2 linked regions of the Paraflavitalea devenefica genome follow. The protein of the gene in region 2 interacts with the protein of the main gene of each other region in a pairwise test. Links are inferred from orthologs where the notes say so. Each region holds a gene or a part of one and is shown on either strand. Other genes may lie near its edges. The genes, in order: gyrA and gyrB.

Region 1 (3,521 bases), on a different replicon or contig from region 2:
TTTTGGATATTCAATATGGGAATATTTGGACGAACATTAACGACTCGATATTCAATAAATTACAGCTTTCACCTGATAAAAAAGTGCAGGCAATAATCACTTTCCGGGACTCCGTTGTATTCAACCGGCCGGTGCCGGTGGTCAGCACTTTTGGCGCTGTTCCGGAAGGGCAGCCCCTGGCTTACCTGAACAGCCTGATGAACTTTTCCCTCGCACTTAATATGCGGAGTTTTGCCGATTCCTTTCATATCAGCAGCGGGCCGGAATGGAAGGTAAAAATCGTTCCCGTGAAATGATCCCAAAGGCTTTCGTATTCAGGTCATTGTTCTTCTCCACAATCGTGGAAAAGTGAGGTCAAAAAACACTGATTTATAACGGGTATTCCGGGGTAAATAGGGTAAATTTGCCACCCATCGCGATCCGTCATCCCGACGGACATAAAATGGATAAAATCAGCTAAATACAGCTATGGAAGAGAATCTCACACCATTAGAAACGAATGATCAGAACCGGATCGTACCCGTGAACATTGAAGAGCAGATGAAAACCGCCTACATTGACTATTCGATGTCGGTGATTGTAGGTCGTGCCTTACCCGATGTGCGGGATGGATTAAAACCGGTTCACCGGCGCATCCTGTATGCGATGAATGAAATGGGAGTTACTTATAACAAGCCGTATAAGAAATCTGCCCGTATTGTAGGAGATGTGTTGGGTAAATACCACCCGCATGGTGATAGCTCGGTATACGACGCCATGGTGCGTATGGCGCAGGACTGGAGCATGCGCTACACCCTGGTTGACAGTCAGGGTAACTTCGGTAGCCAGGATGGCGATGGACCGGCGGCCATGCGTTATACGGAAGTTCGTCTCGAAAAAATGGCAGAGGCCATGCTGGAAGATATTGACAAGGAAACAGTGGATTTCCAGCTCAACTTCGACGACTCGATGAAAGAGCCAACCGTATTGCCTTCCCGCATTCCCAACCTGTTGCTGAATGGTTCCAGCGGTATTGCGGTCGGTATGGCCACCAACATTATGCCGCACAACCTTTCTGAAGTCATTGACGGCTGTATCGCTTACATTGACAAGCGCGATATCACGGTGGAAGAAATGATGAGCTATGTGAAGGCGCCCGATTTCCCTACCGGTGGCATCATCTACGGTATGGAAGGCGTGAAAGCCGGTATGTACAGTGGGCGCGGACGGGTAGTATTGCGTGGCCGGGTAATGCTGGATTCCAAGCCCAGCGGCCGGGAGCAGATCATCATCACCGAAGTGCCTTACCAGGTAAACCGGGATGCTTTATGCGACCGTATCGGTCAACTGGTGAATGAAAAGATCGTGGAAGGCATCGCCCACGTCAACAATGAATCCAACGAAAAAGAAGGTACCCGCATCGTGGTAGACCTGAAAAGGGATGCCATCGCCAATGTGGTGATCAACCAGCTTTATAAATACACCGAATTACAAACCTCTTACGGCATCAACAATGTGGCGCTGGTAAAGGGACGTCCCAAGATCCTGAGCATACGCGATATGGTCACGGAGTTTGTGGAGTTCCGCCATGAAGTGGTAGTGCGCCGTACGGAATTTGAACTGAGGGAAGCGCAAAAGAAAGCGCATATCCTGCAGGGCTACCTCATCGCCCTGGATCACCTCGATGAAGTGATCGCCATGATCCGCGCCTCTGCTACGCCGGAAATCGCCAAAGACAACCTCGTGAATGCAGGCTGGGGACTGGATGAGATCCAGGCCAAGGCCATCCTCGAATTACGTCTCCAACGCTTAACCGGCATGGAACGTGAGAAGATCAAGGAAGAATATGAAGAGCTGATGAAGCTCATCGCTTACCTGCAGGAACTGCTGGGCAATGAAGGCATGCGTTACGATGTGATCAAAAAGGAGCTGCAGGAAATAAAAGATAAATTCGGCGATGCACGTAAGACCGAGATCACTTACCTCGATGATGAAGTAAGCATCAAAGACCTCATCAAGGAAGAGGATGTGGTAATCACCATTTCCCACCTTGGTTATATCAAACGTACTTCCGCTACAGAATACCGCGCCCAGAAGAGAGGCGGCCGTGGTGTGATCGGCGGCCGTACCCGGGAAGAGGATTACATCGAACACCTGTTCGTGGCCTCCACCCACCATACCATGCTGTTCTTTACGGAAAAGGGACGCTGCTTCTGGCTCAATGTATACCAGATCCCCGAAGGAGAGAAAACCAGCAAGGGAAGGGCTATCCAGAACATGATCCAGTTGCCGCCGGATGATAAGGTGCGCGCCATCATTGACGTCAAAGACCTCGAAGACAAAGACTTTGTCAAGAGCCACAATATTGTACTTTGCACCAAGAAAGGTGTTTTGAAGAAGACCGAACTGGAAGACTTCAGCAATCCCCGTAAAACAGGGGTGAATGCCATCACGATCCTGGATGGCGATGAACTGCTGGAAGCAAAGATGACAGATGGCAATTGCGAGATCATGCTGGCTGTAAAAAGCGGCCGCGCCATCCGTTTCCCGGAAGCAAAAGTAAGGGCTACCGGCCGTGGCGCCATTGGTGTGGGCGGTATTGAAATAGAAGATTCCAATGATGAAGTGATTGGCATGATATGTGTCGGCAAGGACGACAAATCCCGTACAGTACTGGTGGTAAGTGAAAAAGGGTACGGCAAACGTACAGCGATAGATGAATACCGGATCACCAACCGTGGCGGTAAAGGTGTAAAGACCATCACTGTTACTGATAAGACCGGTCCGTTGGTGGGCATACTTGATGTAACGGAAAAAGAGGACCTGATGATCACCTGTAAAAGTGGTGTTACCATCCGGATGCCGATCAAGGGGGTTAGTGAACAGGGAAGGGCTACCCAGGGCGTAAAACTGATCCGCCTGAATGACGGGGACGAGATCGCCGCTATTACCAAACTGGATGAGGATGATGAGGAAACGGCCGAAAATACAGCCATTGTCCCCGCTGCTGAAGCCGGTACTGCCGGATTAAATAGCGATGAACAGGCAACCGGAGATACAGAAACCGCATCTGAGGAAAGTACTGACAACCCATAAAAACCAACTATCACTTTAAACTAATAAAAGCAAACAATGAAAAAAGTATTGCTGATCGTATTGCTGGCCGCTACAGGATCTGGTCTGTATGCCCAAAAACTGGATAAGGCTAAAGACCTGCTCGGAAAGAAGAAACTGACCGAGGCAAAAACCGAGATTGATGGAGTGCTGGCTGTTGAAAAGAACCAGACTCTTTCAGAACCTTATTTCCAGAAAGCCAAGATCTACCTGGCTATCAGCAAGGATTCAACCCTGAAGGCCAGCGTACCCGATGCCCGGGAAGCAGCTTTCCAAGCGATTAAAAAATACCTGGAAATAGAGAGCAAGGAAAAAGATGAGAAGAAAAGATACCTGCTGATGACCTTTGAAGGTAACCAGCCGCTGATAGATGTGTATTCCGGTTATTCAAAAGATGGCGCTACTTTCTATAATGCCGGCAACTACAA
Region 2 (3,327 bases):
TAGCCGCCACCCTGAGCCGCCTGGCGATGGATTGCTGCCTGTACATTAACCAGAACTTCGGGTTCATTTCTTTCCCGCCGGAATTAACTACCGGCAGCAGCATTATGCCGCATAAGAAGAATCCGGATGTATTTGAGCTGATCCGCGCCAAATGCAACCGTATCCAGAGCACTCCCAATGAACTGACGCTGCTGGTGAACAACCTGCCTTCCGGCTATCACCGCGATCTGCAACTGACCAAGGAGATCCTGTTCCCGGCTATTGAAACCCTGAAGGATTGCCTGCAAATGACACGCCTCATGCTGTCGAACATGACGGTAACAGAAAACATCCTGGATGATGCGAAATACAAGTACCTGTTCAGCGTAGAGGCCGTGAATGAGTTGGTGAATAAAGGCATCCCTTTCCGCGATGCTTATAAACAGGTAGGCAATGATATTGAAAAAGGAACTTTCGCTTTCAATTATAAGCAACAACTGCACCATACCCATGAAGGAAGCATCGGCAACCTGTACAATGACTACATTGTGCAGGCCATGGATAAGGTGACCGGCAAGTTCTGACAAGAACAAAAGCTAAACGAAAAATCCCTCTCTGTCAATAGACCTGAGAGGGATTTGTATTTTGAGCCAGTGGTGCGAATACTTAGATATCCAGCTTGGCGTATTTCGCGTGGCTTTCGATGAATTCACGGCGTGGCGCTACTTCATCACCCATCAGCATACTGAAGATACGGTCAGCTTCTGCCGCACTTTCAATCGTTACCTGCTTCAGCGTACGGCTATTGGGATTCATGGTAGTATCCCATAACTGGGTAGCGTTCATTTCTCCCAAACCTTTGTATCGCTGAATGTTTACGCTGTCATCTTTACCGGCGCCGAATTTAGCTACCCATCCTTTACGCTGCTCCTCATTCCAGGCATAAGCCTGCTCTTTACCTTTTTTCACGAGGTATAATGGCGGCTGGGCAATGTATACATAACCCTGCTCCACCATGGGGGCCATATAGCGGTAAATAAAGGTCAGGATCAGCGTGGCAATATGGCTACCGTCTACGTCGGCATCGGTCATGATGATGAGCTTATGGTAACGCAGCTTTGCCAGGTTCAGCGCCTTCGGATCTTCCGGCGTACCTACTGTAACCCCCAGGGCGGTGTACATATTCCGGATTTCCTCATTCTCATAGATCTTATGCTCCATGGCCTTTTCTACGTTCAGGATCTTACCACGCAATGGCAGGATGGCCTGGAAGGAGCGGTCGCGGCCCTGCTTGGCAGTACCACCCGCCGAGTCTCCTTCGACGAGGAACAGCTCACAACGCTCCGGGTCACGGTCCGAACAGTCGGCCAGCTTACCGGGTAAGCCGCCGCCGCTCAATACGCTCTTCCTTTGTACCAGCTCACGGGCCTTACGGGCGGCTGCCCTTGCCTGTGCGGCCAGGATCACTTTGGAAATAATATTCTTGGCCTCTTTGGGATTCTCTTCGAGGTATTTTTCCAGCGCTTTGGATACGGTACTGTCTACCACACCCATTACATCGCTGTTACCGAGCTTGGTCTTAGTTTGGCCTTCAAATTGTGGTTCGGGTACTTTTACAGATATGATGGTGCTGAGACCTTCACGGAAGTCATCGCCTTCAATCTCTACCTTGGCCTTTTCAAAGAGGTTCTCACGGTCGCCGTATGATTTGAACATACGCGTCAGCGCCCGGCGGAAACCACTCACGTGGGTACCACCCTCGATGGTATTGATGTTATTAACGTAGGAATAGATATGTTCGTTGTAGCTGTCGTTGTAAGTAAGGGCTACTTCTACGGCTACATTGCTCTTTTCATCGCGACCTTCCACATAAATGACTTGCGGTATAAGATTGTTCCTGCCAGCATTCTTATCCAGCATCTCAACAAACTCCACGATACCGCCTTCGCTATAAAAAGTTTTTGTATAAGTAGCGTCGGCCTCATCCTTTTCACGAAGATCATTCAGCACGATCCGGATGCCTTTATTCAGGTAAGCCAGCTCACGTAAACGGCCTTCGAGGATGTCTTTCTTATAAACACTCACTGTAAAAATGCTCGTATCGGGCCAGAAGTGAACCTTTGTTCCTGTTTGATCAGAGATACCAATTTCCCTTACCGGATACTGGGGAACACCAATGCGGTACTCCTGCTCGAATATTTTACCCTCCCGTTGAACAGTTACCTGCAGGAGTGTACTCAGGGCGTTTACGCAACTCACACCCACACCGTGCAAACCGCCGGAAACCTTATAGGTATCTTTATCAAACTTACCACCGGCGTGTAACACTGTCATTACAATTTCCAGCGCACTTTTCTTTTCCTTTGTATTGATGCCGGTAGGGATACCACGACCATCATCTATTACAGAAATAGAGTTGTCTTCGTATATCGTAACAACAATATTTTTACAATATCCGGCAAGCGCCTCGTCGATCGAGTTGTCTACGACCTCATATACCAGGTGGTGAAGGCCCTTTTCGCCAACATCGCCAATATACATGGCAGGACGCTTACGTACCGCTTCCAAACCCTCCAGGACCTGTATACTATCTGCTCCATATCCATTGGTAGCGGGGGTAAGAATTTCATTGGTTTCTGTAGCCATAAATGCTTGTGAAAATGCTTGTGTGAGTTAAGAATGTTGATTCCCGCAAATGTACGAAAATTAAGGCTTTCGGCCGCTTTTGGAGGGGCATTTTATGCACCTTTTTTCACCGTTTAAACCCTTGTTTCTGAAGCCTTGAAATAACTATTTTAACACCTCTTTTCAACAAGGTTTCTTACCCTCTTTTAACCTTCGTAGTTTTACTGCACGATATTTGTTATGAAATAACCGCTACCCATTCAATAACTATGGATTCAAAAAACCTCTCCCAAATAACCTTTGATTTTTCCGAAGCTCAGGCACAGGAAAATGCCTCTGTAGGCATAAGGGTAAAGTCCCTGAAGCCGGTGGTTGAGCCGCCTAAGGAAGAGCCGCCTGCCGAAAAGGCCGTTACCACTACGGCTAAGCCGGTTGTCAAAAAATCTACGCGTGGCCGTAAATCCCTCAAAGCACTGGATGCAGAAGCCGACCTGGTCAATATTCCCGTGGACGAGGTACTCTTCCAACGGCAGTATTATGCCATTGGTGAAGTAGCCGAAATGTTTGGGGTGAACCAGTCATTACTCCGCTTTTGGGAAAACGAGTTTGATATCATTCAACCGCGTAAGAACCGCAAGGGCGACCGCCATTTCAGGCCTATAGACATCAAAAACCTGGAACTGATCTATGACCTGCTGCGCCGCCGCAAGCTCACCATTGAAG

What was found.
Region 1: the proteins of gyrB (region 2) and gyrA interact in binary tests that used the Escherichia coli proteins (3 or more experiments, as listed by UniProt). The link is inferred for Paraflavitalea devenefica from one-to-one orthologs.

What each region holds. Positions count from the first base shown.
Region 1 is NZ_JAARML010000005.1:491,679-495,199, reverse strand. What follows is about bases 83-3,275. They hold gyrA (DNA gyrase subunit A), read left to right. Parts: upstream 83-468; coding sequence 469-3,075; downstream 3,076-3,275. Other genes in these bases: HB364_RS26735 (tetratricopeptide repeat protein), read left to right, coding at 3,112-3,275; HB364_RS26745 (SAM hydrolase/SAM-dependent halogenase family protein), read left to right, coding at 83-296. In the rest of the region: more of HB364_RS26745, read left to right, coding at 1-82; more of HB364_RS26735, read left to right, coding at 3,276-3,521. UniProt on the Escherichia coli protein: A type II topoisomerase that negatively supercoils closed circular double-stranded (ds) DNA in an ATP-dependent manner to maintain chromosomes in an underwound state.
Region 2 is NZ_JAARML010000001.1:1,846,872-1,850,198, reverse strand. What follows is about bases 136-3,134. They hold gyrB (DNA topoisomerase (ATP-hydrolyzing) subunit B), read right to left. Parts: upstream 2,626-3,134; coding sequence 646-2,625; downstream 136-645. Other genes in these bases: HB364_RS32895 (MerR family transcriptional regulator), read left to right, coding at 2,874-3,134; argH (argininosuccinate lyase), read left to right, coding at 136-563. Outside these bases: more of argH, read left to right, coding at 1-135; more of HB364_RS32895, read left to right, coding at 3,135-3,327. UniProt on the Escherichia coli protein: DNA gyrase negatively supercoils closed circular double-stranded DNA in an ATP-dependent manner to maintain chromosomes in an underwound state.